3 regions of the Micromonospora sp. CA-111912 genome follow, and region 2 is predicted to be linked to each of the others. Evidence: riboswitches for the same ligand, from Rfam matches in the RefSeq annotation. Region 2 holds a riboswitch; each other region holds the start of a gene.

Region 1 (6,811 bases), 2.9 Mb from region 2:
GTCGTTCCCGGACGGCCCGTGCATGACCTCGCCGCCGTTGAGCCGGAACGCGCTGCCGTGCCACGGGCAGACCACGCAGGCGTGCCCGTCGATCTCGGCGACCTCGCCCTCGCCGAGCGGACCGCCCTGGTGCGGGCAGTGCTCCAGCATCACGGTGACCTCGTCGCCGTGCCGGTAGAGGATGACCGAGACGTCGTCCACCTCGCGGGTGACCAGCTTCCGCTGCGGCAGCCCGGCCAGGTCTGCCAGCGGGTGCCAGCCCTCGCTGATCCGGTGCAGCTCGGACACGCTCTGGTTGACCTGGGCACCCTGCTTGTACGCCAGGTGCCCCCCGACGTACGCCCCCGCGCTCGCCGCGGTCAGCCCGAGGTACGCCAGCGCCCGCCCGGTCCCGTGCCGCCCACTCAGCCGGGCGGCCAGCGAGCCCGCGTACAGGGCCAGGCCGACGGTGTTGGAGGCGGCGTGCACCAGACCGACCCGGCGCTGGTCCCGGGTGAGGGCCGCCCAGTCGTTCAGCCCGGCGACCGCCGCCGGGAGGGCGCCGACCGTGCCCAGCCCGACCAGCGTGGTGGCCGCCCGACGCTGACCGGGCATGAGGTCCAGCACGGCGGCGCTGATCCAGGCGCCCACCGGCACCTGCACCAGCGCCGGGTGCAGCGGATGCCCGAGGAAGACGCCGTGCAGCAGGTCGCGTACCCGCTGCGGGCGGATGGTGGCCTGGACGGCGCGCTGCAACCGGTCCCCGACCCGGTCCAGCGCCGAATTCTGTTCGATTCTCGTCAAGAGTGCCCGCATCCCGTCCGACTTCCCGGCAGAAGCGGTCGCAAACCGGTCGGCGGTGACGAGCCTGCCGCCGTAGGTGTCGACCGGCAGTCCGGGGACGCGGCCGGCACCGCCGCCGCACCCGCACGTCACCTGCCCGGGCGGCGACGGGAGCCCTCGCCGCCGGACCGGGCCGGCTGCGCGGCTACTGCCAGGGGCCGCTGCGGCAGGTGAACCTACCGGTGTCGCTGTACTGGGTGGTGCTGCCGTCGAAGTAGCTGTAGCTGACCCGCACCGGCAGGCCGATGTTGGAGAAGGGGCAGCCGGCGAAGAGGGTCGGTCCGGCGGTCGTGAAGGTACCAACGCTGCCGGAGTACCAGGTGACCGTCCAGGTCGTCGTGCCGGTGCTGGTGGCGTCGCAGTAGAACTGCGACGCGCCGGACTCGCAGAAGGGCGCGGGGGCGCTGGCCAGGGCCGGGGTGGCGACGATGGCGGTCAGGCCGAGGGTGGTGAGAACGGAGGCGAGCAGGACCCTGACGGTGGCACGCATGAAGATCCTCCCGAGCGTAGCGGGTCAAGGACTTAGAGTGAACGTCACGCTATCTCAGTAATCGAGGTTCATGAATCATCCGTTCGCCGGTCGGTTGCCGCCCAACGGTCGTGGTGCACCGCCTCGGCGAGGGGTCGCTTCCGCCGCCACCCGTGCCGTTCCAGGTCCGGCACGGTCGCCAGGTGGGTGACCGGTCCGAGGCAGAGCCACGCCACCGGCCGGATGCCGTCCGGGATGCCGAGCAGCCCGGCCAGGAACGGCTCCCGGAAGAAGGAGACCCAGCCGACGCCGAGCCCTTCGGCGGTGGCGGCGAGCCACAGGTTCTGGATGGCCAGGCAAACCGAGTAGAGCCCGGCGTCGGCGATGGCGTGCCGCCCGAGGACGCCCGGGCCACCCCGTGTCGGGTCGTAGGTGACCACGATCGACAGGGTCGACTCCAGCACTCCGTCGATCTTGATCCGGGAAAACCGCTCGGCCGCCTCGCCGTCGAGGGTGGCGGCGAACGTGTCCCGTTCGGCCCGTACGTGCTCGTGGAACCGGCTGCGGGTCCCCGCGTCCCGGACCAGGACGAAGTCCCACGGCTGCGAGTAGCCGACGCTGGGCGCGGCGTGTGCCGCGTCGAGGATCCGGTGCAGGGTGTCCGTCGGCACCGGCCCCCCGGTGAACTCGGCCCGGACATCCCGGCGGCGGTGGATGGCGTCGTACATGTCCACAGGCAGGCTCCCGCTGCGCTCGGCCCACCCTGTGGGTGAGCACCAGACGCGAGGTCGGTCTTCGGACTCCCGGATCGACGCCCGACCGTCCGCCTTCCCAGCCGTGCGGCCAGTGGCTGCGCGTGACGCGCGTGGACGGCGGCTCCCCGGTCACCGCGGCGGGCCCGTGCCGGGTTCCCACCGGCTTCCCGATTCTCCCCGCAACTGCGGGACACCTCGCATGATCGTGCCGCCGCCGATGCTAGCGCGCCGTCCGGTGGCGGCCGGCCCGGCTCCGCCCGTGCGCCGTCGGGACGGGCGGGCCACTACGGTCGATGTCGGGGGTGGCCGCCACCGCCCCGAGGGCACGGCCGAGGGTCGAGCCGTCCGACCGGGAGGGACGCCGATGGGGGTACGGGTCGAAAGCGCCGGGGCCGTGACCACGGTGATCCTGGATCGGCCGGCGGCCCGCAACGCCGTCGACGGGTTGACCGCCCGGGCCCTGGCCGACGCGTTCCGCACCTTCGACGCCGACCCGGAGGCGGCGGTGGCCGTGCTCTGGGGGGCGGGCGGGACGTTCTGCGCCGGGGCGGACCTAAAGGCGATCGGCACCCCCGGCGGCAACCGGGTCGAGCCCGACGGCGACGGTCCGATGGGCCCGACACGGATGCGACTGTCCAAGCCGGTGATCGCGGCGATCTCCGGGTACGCCGTGGCCGGCGGGCTGGAACTGGCCCTCTGGTGCGACCTGCGGGTGGCCGAGTCCGACGCGGTGCTCGGGGTCTTCTGCCGGCGCTGGGGGGTGCCGCTGGTCGACGGGGGGACCTTCCGGCTGCCCAGGCTGATCGGCGAGAGCCGGGCGATGGACCTGATCCTCACCGGCCGACCGGTGCCGGCCGAGGAGGCGTACGCGATGGGTCTGGTGAACCGGCTGGTCGCGCCGGGTGAGGCCCGGGTGGAGGCCGAGCGGCTGGCCGCCGGGATCGCCCGCCACCCGCAGACCTGCCTGCGCAACGACCGGGCGGCGGTGCTGGCCGGCGCCAACCTGACCGAGCCGGAGGCCTTCGCGGTCGAGCTGGCCCACGGCGCGGAGTCGCTGGCGGCCGACGCGGCGGCGGGTGCGGCCCGCTTCGCCGCGGGCGCCGGCCGGCACGGCGCACCCGCGGCTCCCTGACCGTCCGCACCGCACCCGCCCCCTGACCGTCCGCACCGCACCCGGCACGACCCGTGCGCGTCGGACGATCAGGGAACCGGCGGCGGCCTACCTCAGGTTGCGCAGGGCGTCCTCGATGGCGCGGTGGAACGTCGGATACGCGTAGATCATGTTCCGGAGCTGGGTCAGCGGGACCGCCGCGTGCACCGCCACCACCAGGCCCGACAGCACCTCGCCGCCGGCCGGGCCGACCGAGGTCGCGCCGACCAGGACGCCCCGGTCGGCGTCGGCGACCAGCTTGATCAGTCCGTCGGCCCGGTGGATCCAGCCCCGGGTGGACGAGCCGAGCTGACTCACGCCGACCTGCACGTTGATGCCGCGCTCGCGGGCCTGCCGCTCGGTCAGCCCGACCGCGCCCACCTCGGGGTCGGTGAAGGTGACCCGGGGCAGCGCCCGGTAGTCGGCGTGCGGCACGCCGCCGGCGATCCCGGCTCCCGCCGTGCTCGCCGCGCCGCCGACCGCGCTGGCGGTGCCGCTGGCGTCCGGGCCGGACCGCGCCCGCCGGACGTGGTCGAGCACGTCGGCGACCACGATGGCCGCCTGGTACATGGCGATGTGGGTGAACGCGCCCTCGCCGGTCAGGTCGCCGACCGCCCAGAGGCCCTCGGCGGCACGCATCCGGTCGTCGACGGCGAGGTACCGCTGGGACGGGTCCACCCCGACGCCGTCCAGCCCCAGCTCGTCGAGGTGCGCCCGCCGGCCGGTCACCACCAGCAGCTTCTCGGCGGTGAGTTCGACGCCACCGGCCGCGCCCAGGGTGAACGCCCGCCCGTCGTGGTCGACCCGTTCGGCCTTCACCCCGGTGGAGATCCGCACCCCGTCCGCGCGCAACGCTGCGGCGGCCACCTCGGACGCCTCGGGCTCCTCGACGGCGAGCACCCGGTCCGCCGCCTCGACCACTGTCACCGCCACCCCGAACCGGGCGAAGACCTGGGCCAGCTCCAGCCCGATCGCGCCGCCGCCGAGCACGAGCAGCGACCCAGGCAGCTCCTCGACCTCGACGGCCTGGTGGTTCGTCCAGTACGGGGTGTCGGCGAGCCCGGCGATCGGTGGCACGGAGGGCCGGGTGCCGGTGCCGAGCACGATCCCGTGCCGGGCCTGGAAGACCTGGTCGCCGACGCGTACCCGGCCGGGGCCGTCGAGCCGGCCGCTGCCGCGCACGAACCGGCCGCCCTTGCCGGTGAACCGTTCCACTGCGACCCGGTCGTCCCAGGTGTCGGTGGCCTCCGCGCGGATCCGCTTCGCCACCGGCGCCCAGTCCGGCTGGACCTGGGCCGTGCCGGCGAACTCGTTGACCCGCCGGGCCTCGGCGACCGCGTTCGCCGCCCGGATCATCATCTTGCTCGGGATGCACCCCCAGTAGGGGCACTCCCCGCCGACGAGGCTCCGCTCGATGCCGACGACGTCGAGACCCGCCTCGGCGAGGCGCCCGGCCACCTCCTCGCCGCCGACGCCGAGCCCGACCACGACCACGTCCACCAGTTCCGGTTCCGGTTCCACCATGCCGCCAGCATTCCGCACCGCGCCACCGCACCGCATCGTGTCGCCGTGTCGGCGCCCGCGGGTTCCCCTACCGTGGCCGGATGCGCCCACACTTCGGCCCGGTCCGGGACTGCTTCCACGACCTGTTCTCCGCCGGCCGGGAGACGGGGGCCGGCCTCGCCGTCTGGTACGACGGCCGGCCGGTCGTCGACCTCGTCGCCGGCGCCGGCCGGCCGGGTCGGCAGTGGGTTCCGGACACCCTGGTCAACGTGTACTCGGTCGGCAAGCCGGTGGCCGCGCTGTGCCTGCTGGCGCTGGTCGACCGGGGCCGGCTCGACCTCGACGACCCGGTCGCCGACCACTGGCCGGGGTTCCGCGCCCCGGCCACCGTCCGGCAGGTGCTCAGCCACACCGCCGGGCTGCCGGCGTTTCCGGTGCCCCGCCCGGCCGGGGCGGTCGCCGACTGGGACCTGCTCTGCGCCGACCTGGCCGCCGCCGAGCCGCAGTGGGAGCCGGGGACGGTCGCGGGCGAGCACGCCTGGACGTACGGGCACCTGGTGGGCGAGCTGGTGCGGCGGGTGGACGGGCGGCCGGTGGGCCGGTTCCTGGCCGAGGAGATCGCCGGCCCGTGGCGGCTCGACCTGGCCTTCGGCCTGGGCGCGGCGGACCAGCGGCGGTGCGCCGAGCTGTCGTACGCCGATCCGGGTTGGCCGGCCCAGGCGCTGGGCGAGCCGGGGTCGCTGCGGGCCCGGGCGCTGGGCAACCCGGCGGGCGGGCTGGACCTGGCGGTGCTGAACAGCCCGCTGTGGCGGGGCGCGGAGGTGCCGGCGGTGAACCTGCACGGCACCGCCGCCGCCCTGGCCCGCCTCTACGCCGGTCTGCTGGCCGGCGGCGTCCTGGACGGGGTGCGCCTGTTCGGCCCGGACCTGGTCGCCGAGGCGACCCGGACCCAGTACGACGGCCCGGACCTGGTGCTGGACCGCCGGGCCTGCTGGACGCTGGGCATGCAGCGGGAGCCGGACGGGAGCTGGGGCATGGGCGGGATCGGCGGCAGCAGCGCCTGGGCCGACCCGGAACGGGGCTACACGTTCGCGTACGCCACCGCCCGGCTCGCCGACCACGACCGGGTCGACGAGCTGGTGGAGGCCCTGCACTCCTGCCTGTGAGGAGGCGCGCCGGGGCTCAGGTCCGGCCGACCGCCAGCCCCGGCCCGGGAATAACGACCGGGGTGCCGGCCGGGGTGAGTATGGCCCGTCCGGCGACGGCCATCCGGCGCCGCCGGGGCACCAGCGCCCGCCGGCTGAACACGTCGTAGTCCTGGGCGGCCACCTCGTCGAGGATGCCGCCGTAGAGCACGTACGCGGTCCGCATACAGGCCTGCGAGGCGGGCGAGAGCAGGGTGACGCCCGGGGCGGCGGCCTCGTAGTGGGTCTGGGCGCGGGTCACCTCGTACTCGATCAGCTCGCGGATCTTCGGGCTGCTGCGGCGGCGGGCGGCGGCGGCGTACAGGTCCCCGCGGGTGACGTCGAACTTGGCCAGGTCCTCGTCCGGCAGGTACGTCCGGCCGCGCGTCAGGTCCTCGGCCACGTCCCGGATGAAGTTGGTGAGCTGGAAGGCGAGGCCGAGCTGGCGGGCCGGCTCCCGGGCGGCGGCGGGGTCGGAGCTGCCGAGGATCGGCAGCATCATGGTGCCGATGACGGCGGCCGAGCCCTCCATGTAGTCGAGCAGGTCGCCGTAGGTCGGGTACGCGGTGACCGTCAGGTCCATCGCCATGCTGCGCAGAAACGACGCGAAGTCGGACCGGTCGAGGTCGAAGACGGCGATGGTGTGCAGCACGGCGGGCAGCAGCGGGTCGTCGACCGGGGCGCCGTGCAGCCCGGCCAGGAAACGGGCCGCCCAGTCGTCGAGCCGGGCGGACCGCTCGGCGGGCGGCAGGTCCTCGGTGCGGTCGACGATCTCGTCGGCGTACCGGGTGAATCCGTACAGGGCGTGCACGTGTCGCCGTTTCCAGGCGGGAAGCAGCCGGGTGGCGAGATAGTAGGTACGGCCATGATGTTTGTGCAGGTCACGGCAGCGGCCATAGGCGGCGGCGAGGTCGGTGTCCACTGGCCC
Region 2 (6,811 bases):
ACGTCGGTCTGCCGGACCAGGGGCAGGGCGGTCGTGGCCGTGGCGGCCGCGAAGGCGGGTACGCCTGCGACGACCTGCGTCTCGAACTCGTCCGCGAGCCGGTCGTGCAGGTACATGAACGAGCCGTAGAGCATCGGGTCGCCCTCGGCCAGCACGACGACGTCGCGGCCCGCCCTCAGGTGCGCGCGGAGCCGGTCGCCGCACTCGGCGTAGAAGTCCGCCATCGCGCCGGCGTACCCGCCCGGGTGGTCGGTGGTCTGCGTCGTCACCGGGTAGACGAGCGCCTCCTCGATCACGCCGTCCGGGAGTAGGTCGGCGGCGATGCGGCGCGCGTTGGACTGCTTGCCGACCCCCTGATGGTAGGCGACGACGTCCGCCGCGCCGATCAGCCGGGCGGCCTTCAGCGTGACGAGCTCGGGATCCCCCGGGCCGACCCCGACGCCGAACAGCCGGCCGCTCACTCTGCCTCCTGGGCCAGGGCGTTGAGCGCCGAGGCGGCCAGCGCCGAGCCGCCGCGACGCCCGGTCACCACGAGATACGGCACGTCGAGCCCGGGTGCGTCGGCGGCGAGGTCGATGAGTGCCTGCTTGGACTCGGCCGCACCGATGAAACCCACCGGCGTGCCGATGATCGCGGCCGGTCGCGGTGCGCCGTCACGCAGCATCTCCAGCAGGTGGAACAGGGCCGTGGGGGCGTTGCCGAACGCGACGACGGCACCCTCGACGTGCTCGGCCCACAGAGACACCGCCGCCGCGGACCGGGTCGTGCCCCACGCGCGGGCGAGCGCCGGGACCTCGGGCTCGCGCAGGAAGCAGCGGACCTCGTTGTCGCGGGGCAGCCGGGCGCGGGTGACGCCGGCGGCGACCATGTGCGCGTCCGTCAGGATCGGCGCTCCCGCATCGAGCGCCGCCCGGGCCGCCGTCACGAGACCGGGATGGATCACCAGGTCCCGCGTCAGGTCGGTCTGCCCGCACGCGTGGATCATCCGCACCGCGACCTTCTCGGCGTCGGCCGGGACGCGCGTCAGGTCGGCCTCGGCGCGGATGGTGGCGAACGAGTCGGCGTAGATCACCGCGCCGTCGGTGACGTAGTCGTAGCGGCGCGTCGGTGGGGCGAAAGTCATGCATTCTCCAGATCGGGGACGAGCAGGGTGCGCCGTGGCGTGACGACGAGGTCGCCGGCACCGAGGGCGCGGACCTGGTCCATGAAGCGAGCATCCACCCGGCCGTCGCGGACCGCCAGGTGCAGCGCGACACGGCCGTCGTCCTGCGCGATCCTGCCAAGCGGGGGTGGCGGCGTGCTCACCCGGGTCCCCGGGGCACGCTCGAGCACGGCGCCCAGCACTGCCGCGCCGGAGCCGGGCAGCTCCTCGACGTGCCAGGGAGAGCTCGGTTCGCTACCGGCGAGCTCGGCGAACCGCACGGCGAGTGTCGTCAGCGCCGCAGCGGCCTCGTCCAGCGGGACGACCGGTCCCCACGACGTCCCGGCGCGCAACTGCGCGGTGCTCGCGTCGAGCGCCACGAGACCGAGGTCCAGGTCGCGCTCGACCAGGTCGCCGCGGCCGTCGTCGAGCACGAACAGGAACCGACCGGCCAGCGCGGCGAGCAGGGGCTCCGCGCACAGCCGGGCGTCGAGGTCAGCGATCACCGGACGCAGGTCGGCGCGGCCACCGCTGCGTCCGGTGAGCGGTGAGGCCAAGATGTTGCGCACCCGCTCGTGCGACGTCGACGGCACGAGCCCGGTTGCCATGATCACGTCCACGACCGCGTCCGGCAGGCACCCGTCGTCGTGCTCGATGCCGCGCACCTGGAGGTTGGCGCGGCTGGTCAGGTGGACCGCGCCGTCGCCGTGCTCACGCGCCACCCGGACGAGTGCGCCGAGCGCCTCGGTCGTCACGGCGCCACCGGGAACGCGCACCCGGACGAGCGCGCCGTCGTCGGCGATCCAGGGGCGCAGCAGGCCGGGACACAGGTCGCGGCGGGTCCTCTCGGGCACGGCGCCATCGTGCCAGAGCCCGTCTCGGGCGCTGTCGGTCGGCGGTGCTACGTTCGTCCTGCCAGCCAAACTCAGCCATGAGCCAGGGAACCCGGTGAGAGTCCGGGACTGACGCGCAGCGGTGAGGGTGACGGGCGGAGCACGACGCCACTGGACCAACGGTCTGGGAAGGCGCTCCGTCCGGTTGATCCCGAGTCCGAAGACCTGCTGGCCGCAGACCCCCGTCTGCGACACCTGCCCATCCAGGCCTCGCGCACAGGCCGCCGGACGAAGGAAGACCGTCGTGTCTCGTTATGCTCGCTCGCACCAGATCGGATCCTCCCACCAGGTTCCCCCCACCTGGCTCGTCTGCTCCTGACGTCGTGAGCGTCCTCGTCCACGTCGCGACCGCCCTGCCGGACGCCGCCCGACCGGCGGTGCTGCGCCAGGCGGCCGAGGCCGCCGGTGCCCGTCTGGCATTCCTGCAGGGCGGCGAGCCGACCCTCACCCACGTGCTCGACCTGGTGCACGCCGACGGCGTCCGAGAGGTTCGCCTCGAGCCGGTGAGCACCGACGACCTGACCTACGCCCGCTCGTGGGTGGGACGCGTCGCCGGCCACTGGCACCGCCAGCAGATCGACCCGCCGGTCATCCGGTTCGGAGAGCGGACCATCACCGGCCGCGAGGCGCCGTTGTCGTCACCGGCCTGGGACGCGCCCCCGCCGTACCGGCACCATCTGCTGCTGTGCCGCGGCCCGCGCTGCAGCGCCCGAGGTGCGGACGAGACCTACCGCGCGCTCGTCGGCGCGCTCGTCGAGCACCGGCTCACCGACTCCGACGTCCTCATGGCGCAGACCGGGTGCTTGTTCCCGTGCAATCACGGCCCCGTGGCCGTCGTTCACCCCGACGGCGCCTGGTACGGGCCGGTTCGACCCGGCGACGCGGCCCGGCTGGTCCGCGAGCACCTTTGCGCCGGCCGCCCGGTCGACGACCTGCGCCTCGGCTCCCGGACCATCTCCACCGAAGGAGAAGCATGACCCGCATCGCTCTCATGTCCACGTCGGACACCGACCTGTTGTCGGCGCGTGCCAGCGGCTCGGACTACACCTGGGCCAACCCTGTCCGGGTGACCGACGAGCGCCGCGACGCCCTGACCGCCGAGGCGGACCTGGTCGTGCTGCGCGTGCTCGGTTCGCCCGAGGACGTGCGGGACGTCGCCGCCCTTGTGCGCGACGCCGGACGTCCCCTGGTCGTGCTCGGCGGGGAGCGGACGCCGAACGCCGCACTCATGGAGCTGTCAACCGTGCCGATCGGCGTGTGCGCCGAGGCGCACCGCTACCTCGCCGAGGGCGGCGCGGAGAACCTGGGTCAGCTGCACGCCTTTCTCTCCGACACGGTGCTGCTGACCGGCGAGGGCTTCGAGCCGCCGGCCGTCCTGCCCGAGTGGGGCGTCGGCCGGCAGGCAGCCGGGAGCGGTGTGCCACGGATCGGCATCCTGTACTACCGGGCACACGAGGTGAGCGGCAACAACGCGTTTGCGCACGAGCTCGCCGACGCGATCGACGCGACCGGCAAGGCCGTCGGCGTGCCGATCTTCGTCTCCTCGCTGCGGGCGGCGCCCGACGAGCTGTTCACCGAGCTCGCCACGCTCGACGCGATCATCGTCACCGTGCTCGCCGCCGGCGGCTCCAAGCCCGCCACCGCCAGCGCCGGCGGCGACGACGAGTCCTGGAACGTCGAGCGGCTGCGCGCCTTGGACGTCCCCGTGCTGCAGGCGTTGGCGCTCACCTCCAGCAAGGCCGAGTGGGAGGCGTCCGATGACGGCGTCACCCCGCTCGACTCCGCGACCCAGATCGCCATCCCCGAGTTCGACGGCCGGCTCATCACCGTCCCGTTCTCGTTCAAGGAGGTCGACGCCGACGGTCTGCCGCGCTACCAGACCGACGCCGAGCGGTGCGACCGCGTCGCGGGCATCGCAGTGAACCACGCGCGGCTCCGACACGTTGCACCGGCCGAGCGCAGGGTGGCCCTTGTCCTGTCGGCCTACCCGACCAAGCACAGCCGCATCGGCAACGCCGTCGGCCTCGACACGCCCGTATCGGCGATCCGGCTGCTGCGCGCGATGCGCGACGCCGGCTACCACCTCGGTGCGCCCGGCGAGATTCCCGGGCTCGACCCGCTCCCGCCGGTCGAGGGGGAGGACCCCGACACGACGGCCGGCAACGCGCTCATCCACGCGCTGATCGAGGCCGGTGGCCAGGACGAGGAGTGGCTCACGCAGGCCCAGCTCAGTGAGTCGCACGTGCGTATCGGCCGCGACGACTACCTGCGCTGGACCGCCCACCTGCCGGACGAGCTTCGTGCCGCCATGGTCGAGACCTGGGGCGAGGCCCCCGGCTCACTGTTCGTCGACGACGCCGGCGACATCGTGCTGGCCACGCTGCGCGCGGGCAACGTCGTCATCCTCATCCAGCCGCCACGCGGTTTCGGCGAGAAGCCGGTCGCGATCTACCACGACCCCGACCTGCCGCCGTCGCACCACTACCTGGCGGCGTACCGCTGGCTCGAGCACGGCTTCGGTGCCCACGCGGTCGTGCATCTGGGCAAGCACGGCTCGATGGAGTGGCTGCCGGGCAAGAACGCCGCGCTCTCGGCCGGGTGTGCCACGGACGCGGCCATCGGCAGCATGCCGCTGATCTACCCGTTCCTCGTCAACGACCCCGGCGAGGGCGCCCAGGCCAAGCGCCGCGCGCACGCCACGATCGTCGACCACCTCGTGCCGCCGATGGCGCGTGCCGAGAGCTACGGCGACATCGCCGAGCTCGAGCAGCTGCTCGACGAGCACGCCAACGTCGCGGCCATGGATCCGGCGAAGCTGCCCGCGATCCGCCAGCAGATCTGGACGCTCATGCAGTCCGCGCAGATGCACCGCGACCTCGGGCTGGAGGAGCGACCCGACGACGAGGAGTTCGACGACTTCCTTCTGCACGTCGACGGCTGGCTGTGCGAGATCAAGGACGTCCAGATCCGCGACGGGCTGCACGTGCTGGGCCAGGCGCCGACGGGGGAGGCGCGGGTCAACCTCGTGCTCGCCGTGCTCCGCGCCACGCAGGTGTGGGGCGGCCAGAACCGCGCTCTGCCCGGCCTGCGCGCCGCCCTGGGGCTCGCGGAGGACGCCCCTCTCCCCGCGGTCGACGCCGTGGAGGGGCAGGCCCGTGCCCTGGTCGAGGCGATGGAGAAGGCCGGCTGGGCCGTCGACGCGATCGACACGCTGCACGACGACCCGGTCGTGCGCGACGTCCTGCGGTTCGCCGCCGAGCAGGTCGTCCCGCGCCTGGCCGCCACCACCGACGAACTGACCAACGTCCTGCACGCGCTCGCCGGCGGCTTCGTCGAGGCCGGGCCGTCCGGCTCCCCGCTGCGCGGACTGGTCAACGTCCTGCCGACCGGTCGCAACTTCTACACCGTCGACCCGCGTGCCGTCCCGTCGCGCCTCGCGTGGGAGACGGGACAGGCGATGGCCGAGTCGCTCGTCGCCCGGCACCTCGCCGAGACCGGCGAGCACCCGCGCTCGGTCGGCCTGTCCGTGTGGGGGACGTCCGCCATGCGCACGTCCGGTGACGACGTCGCCGAGGTGCTCGCGCTGCTGGGCGTGCGCCCGACCTGGGATCCGGCGTCGCGACGCGTCAACGGCCTGGAGGTGATCGACCTCGACGAGCTGGGCCGTCCGCGCATCGACGTGACCGTGCGCATCTCGGGCTTCTTCCGCGACGCCTTCCCGCACGTCATCGAAATCCTTGACGACGCCGTGCAGGTCGTCGCCGGGCTGGACGAGCCCGACGAGCTCAACTTCGTCCGCGCGCATACCCGCGAGGACCTCGCCGGGCACGGTGACCTGCGGCGGGCCACCACCCGGATCTTCGGCTCGAAGCCGGGCTCGTACGGTGCCGGCATCCTCCAGATCGTCGAGTCCGGCACGTGGCGCGACGACGCCGACCTGGCCGCGGTCTACACCGCGTGGGGCGGCTTCGCGTACGGCCGCGGGCTCGACGGTGTCGCGGCCACCGACGACATGCGCACCAGCTACAAGCGCATCGTCGTCGCGGCGAAGAACATCGACTCGCGCGAGCACGACATCGCCGACTCCGACGACTACTTCCAGTACCACGGCGGCATGATCGCCACGGTCCGTGCGCTGACCGGCACCGAGCCGAAGGCGTACGTCGGGGACTCGACCACGCCGGACGCCGTGCGCACCCGCACACTGCAGGAGGAGACCAACCGCGTCTTTCGCTCACGCGTCGTCAACCCGCGCTGGATCGCGGCGATGCAGCGCCACGGGTACAAGGGCGCGTTCGAGCTCGCCGCGACCGTGGACTACCTGTTCGGCTTCGACGCGACCGCCGGAGTCGTCCACGACTGGATGTACGAGTCTCTGGCCCGCGAGTACGTCCTCGACGAGACGAACCAGGAGTTCATGCGCCGCGCGAACCCCTGGGCGCTGCGCGGCATCGTGGAACGGCTGAACGAGGCTGCTGACCGCGGGCTGTGGTCCGAGCCGGACACCGAGATCATGGCGGAGATGGCGCGGGTCTACCTGGAGGTCGAGGGCGACCTGGAGGACGACGCGTGACACGGCGCCTCGCGCTCGTCGGGCTGGGCCCGGGCGACCCCGAGCTGGTGACGGCCCAGGCCGCCCGGGTGCTCAACGAGGTCGCCTACTTCCTCGTCGCCGACAAGACCGCGCAGCACCCGGGCACGGCCGACCTCATCGCGATGCGCGAGACGATCTGCGAGCGGCACGTCACCGGGCAGCGGCGGCTCGTGCACGTCCCCG
Region 3 (6,811 bases), 3.3 Mb from region 2:
CGTGTCGACGGTACGGGGCCGCAGACCGATCCGCTGTGGGGGCAGGAGCGCTTCCCGGAGCAGATCGGCCTGCGGCCGATCGGTTCAGCTGACGGTCACGGGGACGATCTTCGGCGGCTGTTGCAGCTGCCCGTAGTTGTCGGTCCCCCGGACCGAGACGGTGTAGGCACCCGCCGGGATCACCGGTGACGTGTACGCGAAGTTCGACCCCGGGGATCCCGGGCTGGTGAGGAAGACCGAGATCCAGGGGAAGTTGCCCGGGACGGACGGCGTGCTGAACACACCGGAGGCGTTCATCCCCTGGCCGGCGCCGTTGACGATCTGGACGTCCACCCGGAGCATCCCGACATCGTCCACGGCACGTCCGGAGACCACGATCCGCGAGTCCGGGTAGACCTCGCCGTCCTGCGGGGTGAGGCTCGGCTCCAGCCGTGGGTCGAGATCGCCCGGATACACGAGGTACCGAGCGGTGGCGCCGGAGGTCGAACCGTCCTGCTGGCCCGCCGTGTCGACGGCCCACGCCTCGACGCTGTACTCACCCTTGGTCGGCAGGTCGATCGACAGGGCGAACGTGGTGCTCGTCGCGCCGGGTGAGGCGAGGGTGGCGTTCACCGTGGCGAAGCTCGCCGCCATGGTGCCGTTCGGCTGTACGTACCGGCCGGTGTCCAGGTCGCGCAGCGCCACCCGCATGCTCTGCACGCCGTTGTTGTCGGTCGCGCTGCCGGCCAGGTTGAGGTGCAACTGGTCGACGTTCTGGTCGACGCCGGTGAAGTTCAACAGGCCGTTCGGGAAGGCGTCACCGGGCACCTGGGCGGTGACGGTGAGCCGGCCCAGATTGGCGGTCGTCGTGCTCAGGCCCAGGTTGTCGGTGGCCCGTACCCGGAAGTCGTACACGCCGGGCGTGAGCGGCACGGTGGTGTACGACCAGTTGTACGACGGGGCATTCAGGTTGATCGGTGAGACCCGGTGGTACGCCGCGATCGAGTCGGCGCCCCACGTGCCGTCGGCCGCCAGCGCCTCGCGCGTGGTGTTGTTGCGCAAATAGACCTCGACCGACTTCAGGGTGCCGTCGTCGCCGGCGGTCCCCGAGAACGTGATCGAGCCGCCCGGCGCGACGGTGATCGGCGCGGCGGCGGTGGGCGGCGTCATCGGCGTGGGGGTGCTGACGGCCACCGACGGCGCGACGCCGGTCGCCGAGATGATCCAGTCCCGGGTGTCGCCGCGCAGGTCACCCTGACCGGCGTTGTCGATGGCGGTGGCCGTCATCTTCCACTCGCCCTCGGTGGGGAGGGCCACCTCGAACTGCCAGGTGGTCGACAACGCGCCGATGACGTCCGGCTCGCCCCGGAAGGTGTTGTAGACCGGTGCGGCCGTCCCGTCGTCCTGGAGGTACTGGTTGTCCGACCTGCGGAACGAGTACGTCATCGCGCTGACGCCCTTGTCGTCGCTGGCGGTGCCGGTCGCGACGAAGCTCTGAGCGGCGACCAGGCCGGCGGGCGGTGAGGTGATCTTCGTGGTCGGCGGCAGGTCGTCGAAGCTGAAGGTTTCGATCTTCTTGACGGCCTTCGAGGCATCGGCCTGGCCGTTGTTGCCGAACGTCTTCGCCTGGACCTGATATTCGCCGACGGGCAGCGACACGGTGAGGGACCACGAGGTCGAGGCGGAGTTCACCGCTGCGACCGTCGCGTTGATGCTGTTGGCGGCGCCCCACGTCGTGAGGTCGTCCTGCAGGTACTTCTTGGAACCCCGGTTCTGGATCTCGATCCCGACCTTGGTGACGCCGGCCGGAGAGGTCGCCTGCCCGCCGAGCGCGAACGGCGCGTTGGCCTGCTTGACCGCCCCCTCGATGGGCGTGACGACCGTCGTGTCGACCGGCGAGGGCGCCGGTGCCCGGGTGAGGTCGAAGAACCCGACCCGCCCCACCGACAGGCCGCCCTTGGTGTTGCCGTCGCCACCGACGAAGAGGCCGCGCGGGGTGGCCAGCATCGCCTTCTCCCCCTCGTACGAGCTGGAACCCGGGTTCCACTCGATCGCCGTGCCCGTGGCCGGGTCGAGTGCGCCGAGGTGGTCACGGCGGACCACCTGGTCGCCGAGACCGTAGCCGCTCAGGCCCTGACCCGTGCCGTACCCGACGTTGTCCAGGCCGGGCCACGGGACGTTGGAGGTCGGCGATTCCTGCCAACTGAAGTGGCCGCCGACGTACACGGCCGTCTCGGTGATGGCGACCGAGTAGATGCTGTCGAAGTGACGCGACACCCAGATCGGCTCGACGTGGTCGGCGCCGGTCACCGGGAACGCGATCGCCGTGTCGTTGATCGGCGGGCGATCGCCTCCCGAACCGCTGGTGACGACGAAGTAGGAGTCGTCCGGCGCGACGTCACCGGCGAAGACCCGCTGGATGCCGCCGACGAAGGAGAGGTTGTCCTCCCACAGGCGGGTGCGCCACGGCAGGAGGGCCTTGGTGGCGGTGTCGACGAGACCGACGCCGTAGCGGTCCTGACCGGCGATCTGGCGACCGGTGTGCACGACCAGCAGCCTGCTGCCGTTGTGCGTCAGCTTGAGCTGCTGCACGGTGAGCATGCCGCCGACGCCGATGCCGCCGGTCAGGGGCAGGTTGAACCCGCTGTCCACCGCCCCCGTCGTCGGGTTGAGCGCGACCAGCCCGCCGCGGTTCACGCTGTTCACCTTCGTGAACTGGCCGCCCACGTACACCGCGGTGTTGCTCACGGCCAGAGCGGTCGCGCGCCCGTTCCCCTGCGCGGTGAACGCCGCGATCGGAGCGCCGGTGACCGGGTCGAGCCGTACGATCTTGCGCTTCGTCAGGCCACCGACCGTGTTGAACGAGCCGGCGACGTAGAGCGACGAGCCGTCCGGCGAGGCCTCGACGGCCTCGACGGATCCGTCGAACGTCGGCCGGAAGCCGGTGTCAACCAGGCCCGTGTCGATGTTGTAAGAAGCCAGCGACGGCTGCGCCACCGGCGTCCCGCCGACGTTGGCGATCGCGGTGAAGGAGCCGGCGATGAAGACCCGGTTGCCGATCACCTCGATGTCGGTGATCTCGCCGTCGGTGATCCTCGGTACGTCATTGCGCGGCGTGCTGGGAACCAGCCCGGTGTGTCCCGGCACCGACAGTGACGAGGCCGTGCGGACGGCCGTGCGCGTCGCATCGCCGCCGATCGTTCCCGTGGCGACGCGAGCACTGGTGCTCGCGACCTCGTCGGCGGCACTGCCCTGCACAGTGCCCGCAGCCGCCGGTTGGCCTGTCAACAGCACAGCCCCGGCGACCAGACCCGCGATGGCGCGGCTCCGAACGTGCATCGAGACAACCCCCTGTAAAACGCCTGAATCGCGTCGCCGGGTCGATTCCCGGCGACGTCCATTTCCTGGCGTGCCGGAAGTCACCGTAGGAGGTCACCATCCCTTGTGTACGGATGCCCGTCGGAAACCCGACCGGTCGACATCCGTTCCGGTCCTACCGGCCGGGTCCGCCGCCCTTGGATCCAGACCCGCTCCACCAATCGGCTCGGTCGCTGCGCCGAACAAATCGACGAGGCTTCACCGCCCCGGTCTCCGACACGCCCGGACTCGACATGTGGGGTGTGACAACGCCGTAGTCCCTATATATGGTGTCGACCGTAGCTGGTTCGGCCGCTCATCCGGGGCGGTCGAGGCAAGAGGGAACCCGGTGGAAATCCGGGACTGCCCCGCAGCGGTGAGTGGGAACGACCGCCGTCATCAGCACTGGGCCGCCAGCGGCCTGGGAAGCGACGGCCAGTAGAAGACCGGTGAGCCCGGTCACGCCCGCGAGTCCGAAGACCTGCCAGCGCGCCGCGCACCCATACCGGGGTGGGCGGCGGTCCGAGGCCGCGTGGGACGGCCGACGCCACCTGACCCGCGCCCCGCCGGCGTGACGTCCGCCGGTGTCTGTCTCCACGCGTCCGAAGGCCATCAGGTCTCGAGCCCGCGAGGAGTGAGTGGTGGCAGTCACCGAGGTTGTCCCGGTCGAGGGCATGACGGCCGACGAGGCAGCCCTACCGGGCCCGCGGCGGACGCAGATGCGCGTCCGCAAGCGCGACGGCGGCACCGAACCGGTCGATGTCAACAGGATCGTCCGAGCGGTCGAGCGGTGGACGGTCGGCCTCGCCGACGTCGACCCGTTGCGGGTGGCGACACGGACGATCAGCGGCCTGTACGACGGCGCGACGACCGCCGAGCTGGACCGGCTGTCCATCCAGACCGCTGCCGAGATGATCGGTGAGGAGCCGCAGTACTCGCGGCTGGCCGCCCGCCTGCTGGCCGGCTACATCGACAAGGAGGTCCGCAGGCAGGGCATCGGGTCGTTCAGCGAGGCGATCCGACGGGGACACGTCGAGGGCCTCATCGGCGGCGGCACCGCCGCGTTCGTCGCCGCCAACGCCACGCAGCTCGATGACGCCGTCGACCCCCACGGTGACCTGCGGTTCGAGTACTTCGGGTTGCGCACGGTCCATGACCGGTACCTGCTGCGCCATCCGACGAGCCGGCTGGTGGTGGAGACCCCGCAGTACTGGTTGCTGCGGGTGGCCTGCGGCCTGTCCCACGCCCCGGACGAGGTGATCGAGTTCTACCGGTTGATGTCGAGCCTGGCGTACCTGCCGAGTTCGCCGACGTTGTTCAACTCCGGCACCCGGCACACCCAGATGTCCTCCTGCTACCTGGTCGACTCCCCGCGCGACGAACTGGACTCGATCTATCAGCGGTACGCGCAGGTGGCGAACCTGTCGAAGTTCGCCGGCGGCATCGGCATCGCGTTCTCCCGGGTCCGGTCGCGGGGCGCGTTGATCCGGGGCACCAACGGGCAGTCCAACGGGATCGTGCCGTGGCTGCGGACGCTGGACGCCTCGGTGGCGGCGGTCAACCAGGGCGGCCGGCGCAAGGGCGCGGCCTGCGTCTACCTGGAGCCGTGGCACCCGGACATCGAGGAGTTCCTGCAACTGCGGGACAACACCGGTGAGGACGCCCGGCGCACCCACAACCTGAACCTGGCCAACTGGGTCCCGGACGAGTTCATGCGCCGGGTGGAGGCCGACGGGATGTGGTCGCTGTTCGACCCGGACGTGGTGCCGGAGCTGCCGGACCTGTGGGGGGACGAGTTCGACGCGGCGTACCGGGCGGCCGAGGCGCAGGGCCGGTACGTGCGGCAGGTGCCGGCGCGGGAGCTGTACGGGCGGATGATGCGGACCCTCGCACAGACCGGCAACGGGTGGATGACGTTCAAGGACGCCGCGAACCGGTTGTGCAACCAGACCGCCGAGCCGGGCAACGTGGTGCACCTGTCCAACCTGTGCACCGAGATCGTCGAGGTGTCCAGCGACGCCGAGACCGCCGTGTGCAACCTCGGCTCGGTCAACCTCGCCGCCCACCTCGCCGACGGCGGCATCGACTGGGAACGGCTGCGCGCCACCGTCCGCACCGCCGTGACGTTCCTCGACCGGGTCATCGACATCAACTTCTACCCGACCCCGCAGGCCGCGGCGAGCAACCCCCGCTGGCGGCCGGTCGGCCTCGGCCTGATGGGCCTGCAGGACGTGTTCTTCGCCCTGCGGCTGCCGTTCGACTCCCCGGCAGCCCGGGAGCTGTCCACCCGGATCAGCGAGGAGCTGTACCTGACCGCCCTGGAGACCTCCGCCGACCTGGCGGAACGCTTCGGCGCCCACCCGGCCTTCGCCGAGACCCGGGCGGCACGCGGCCAGCTCCAGCCGGACCTGTGGGGCGTCACGGGCAGTCAGGCGCAGCGCTGGACGGCGCTGCGGGAGCGCGTCGCCGCGCACGGCCTGCGCAACTCGCTGCTGGTGGCGATCGCCCCGACCGCCACCATCGCCTCCATCGCCGGCTGCTACGAGTGCATCGAGCCGCAGGTGTCCAACCTGTTCAAGCGCGAGACCCTGTCCGGGGAGTTCCTCCAGGTAAACACCGCCCTCGTACGCGAACTGAAGGCCCGCGGCCTGTGGACCGACCAGGTCCGCTCGGCGATCAAGCGCGCCGAGGGATCGGTGCAGGGCATCACGGAACTGCCGGCGGAGGTCCGGCAGCTGTTCCGTACGGCCTGGGAGTTGCCGCAGCGGGCGCTGATCGACCTGGCCGCCGCCCGCGCCCCGTTCATCGACCAGTCACAGTCGCTGAACCTGTTCCTCGCCGCTCCGACGATCGGCAAGCTCTCCTCGATGTACCTGTACGCCTGGAAGGCCGGGCTGAAGAGCACCTACTACCTGCGGTCCCGCCCCGCCACCCGGATCCAGCAGGCCACGGTCGCACCCGTCGGCCCGGTCAGCCCCGTCGGCCCCGTCAATGCCGTCAGCCCGGTCAATGCCGTCGGCGCCGTCGGTGTCGTCGCGCCGGCGGTGACCGTCGACGAGGCGCTCGCCTGCTCCCTGGAGAACCCCGAGTCGTGCGAGGCCTGCCAGTGACCGCCCCGACCGACGCCACAGCCACCGACCCGAGGACCACACACATGCTGCTCGACCCGGGGATGGACCTCACCCTCCGTCCGATGCGCTACCCGCACTTCTTCGACCGGTTCCGCGACGCCATCCGCAACACCTGGACCGTGGAGGAGGTCGACCTGCACGCCGACCTCGCCGACCTCGACCGGCTCTCCCCGGCGGAGCGGCACCTGGTGAGCCGCCTCGTCGCGTTCTTCGCCACCGGCGACACCATCGTCGCCAACAACCTGGTGCTGAACCTCTACCAGCACGTGAACTCGCCGGAGGGCCGGCTCTACCTGTCGCGGCAGCTGTTCGAGGAGGCCGTGCACGTCCAGTTCTACCTGAAC

The links. Region 2 has a riboswitch for cobalamin ahead of ACQPZO_RS19325 ((2Fe-2S) ferredoxin domain-containing protein). Riboswitches for the same ligand answer to the same signal wherever they lie in the genome.
Region 1: another riboswitch for cobalamin. It lies ahead of bluB (5,6-dimethylbenzimidazole synthase); the one in region 2 lies ahead of ACQPZO_RS19325 ((2Fe-2S) ferredoxin domain-containing protein).
Region 3: another riboswitch for cobalamin. It lies ahead of ACQPZO_RS03245 (ribonucleoside-diphosphate reductase subunit alpha); the one in region 2 lies ahead of ACQPZO_RS19325 ((2Fe-2S) ferredoxin domain-containing protein).

The regions. Positions count from the first base shown of each region.
Region 1 covers NZ_CP192007.1:270,525-277,335, reverse strand. The annotation lists gene ACQPZO_RS01325 (Rieske 2Fe-2S domain-containing protein) at 1-795, opposite strand, end outside; gene ACQPZO_RS01320 (hypothetical protein) at 968-1,312, opposite strand; gene bluB (5,6-dimethylbenzimidazole synthase) at 1,381-2,025, opposite strand; cobalamin riboswitch at 2,061-2,254, opposite strand; gene ACQPZO_RS01310 (crotonase/enoyl-CoA hydratase family protein) at 2,411-3,178, shown strand; gene ACQPZO_RS01305 (dihydrolipoyl dehydrogenase family protein) at 3,266-4,720, opposite strand; gene ACQPZO_RS01300 (serine hydrolase domain-containing protein) at 4,801-5,865, shown strand; gene ACQPZO_RS01295 (phytoene/squalene synthase family protein) at 5,882-6,805, opposite strand.
Region 2 covers NZ_CP192007.1:4,647,441-4,654,251, reverse strand. The annotation lists gene ACQPZO_RS19340 (precorrin-2 C(20)-methyltransferase) at 1-461, opposite strand, end outside; gene ACQPZO_RS19335 (precorrin-8X methylmutase) at 458-1,123, opposite strand; gene ACQPZO_RS19330 (sulfite reductase subunit beta) at 1,120-1,995, opposite strand; cobalamin riboswitch at 2,041-2,221, shown strand; gene ACQPZO_RS19325 ((2Fe-2S) ferredoxin domain-containing protein) at 2,358-3,011, shown strand; gene cobN (cobaltochelatase subunit CobN) at 3,008-6,607, shown strand; gene cobF (precorrin-6A synthase (deacetylating)) at 6,604-6,811, shown strand, end outside.
Region 3 covers NZ_CP192007.1:682,843-689,653, forward strand. The annotation lists gene ACQPZO_RS03240 (Ig-like domain-containing protein) at 85-3,318, opposite strand; cobalamin riboswitch at 3,624-3,839, shown strand; gene ACQPZO_RS03245 (ribonucleoside-diphosphate reductase subunit alpha) at 4,011-6,446, shown strand; gene ACQPZO_RS03250 (ribonucleotide-diphosphate reductase subunit beta) at 6,491-6,811, shown strand, end outside.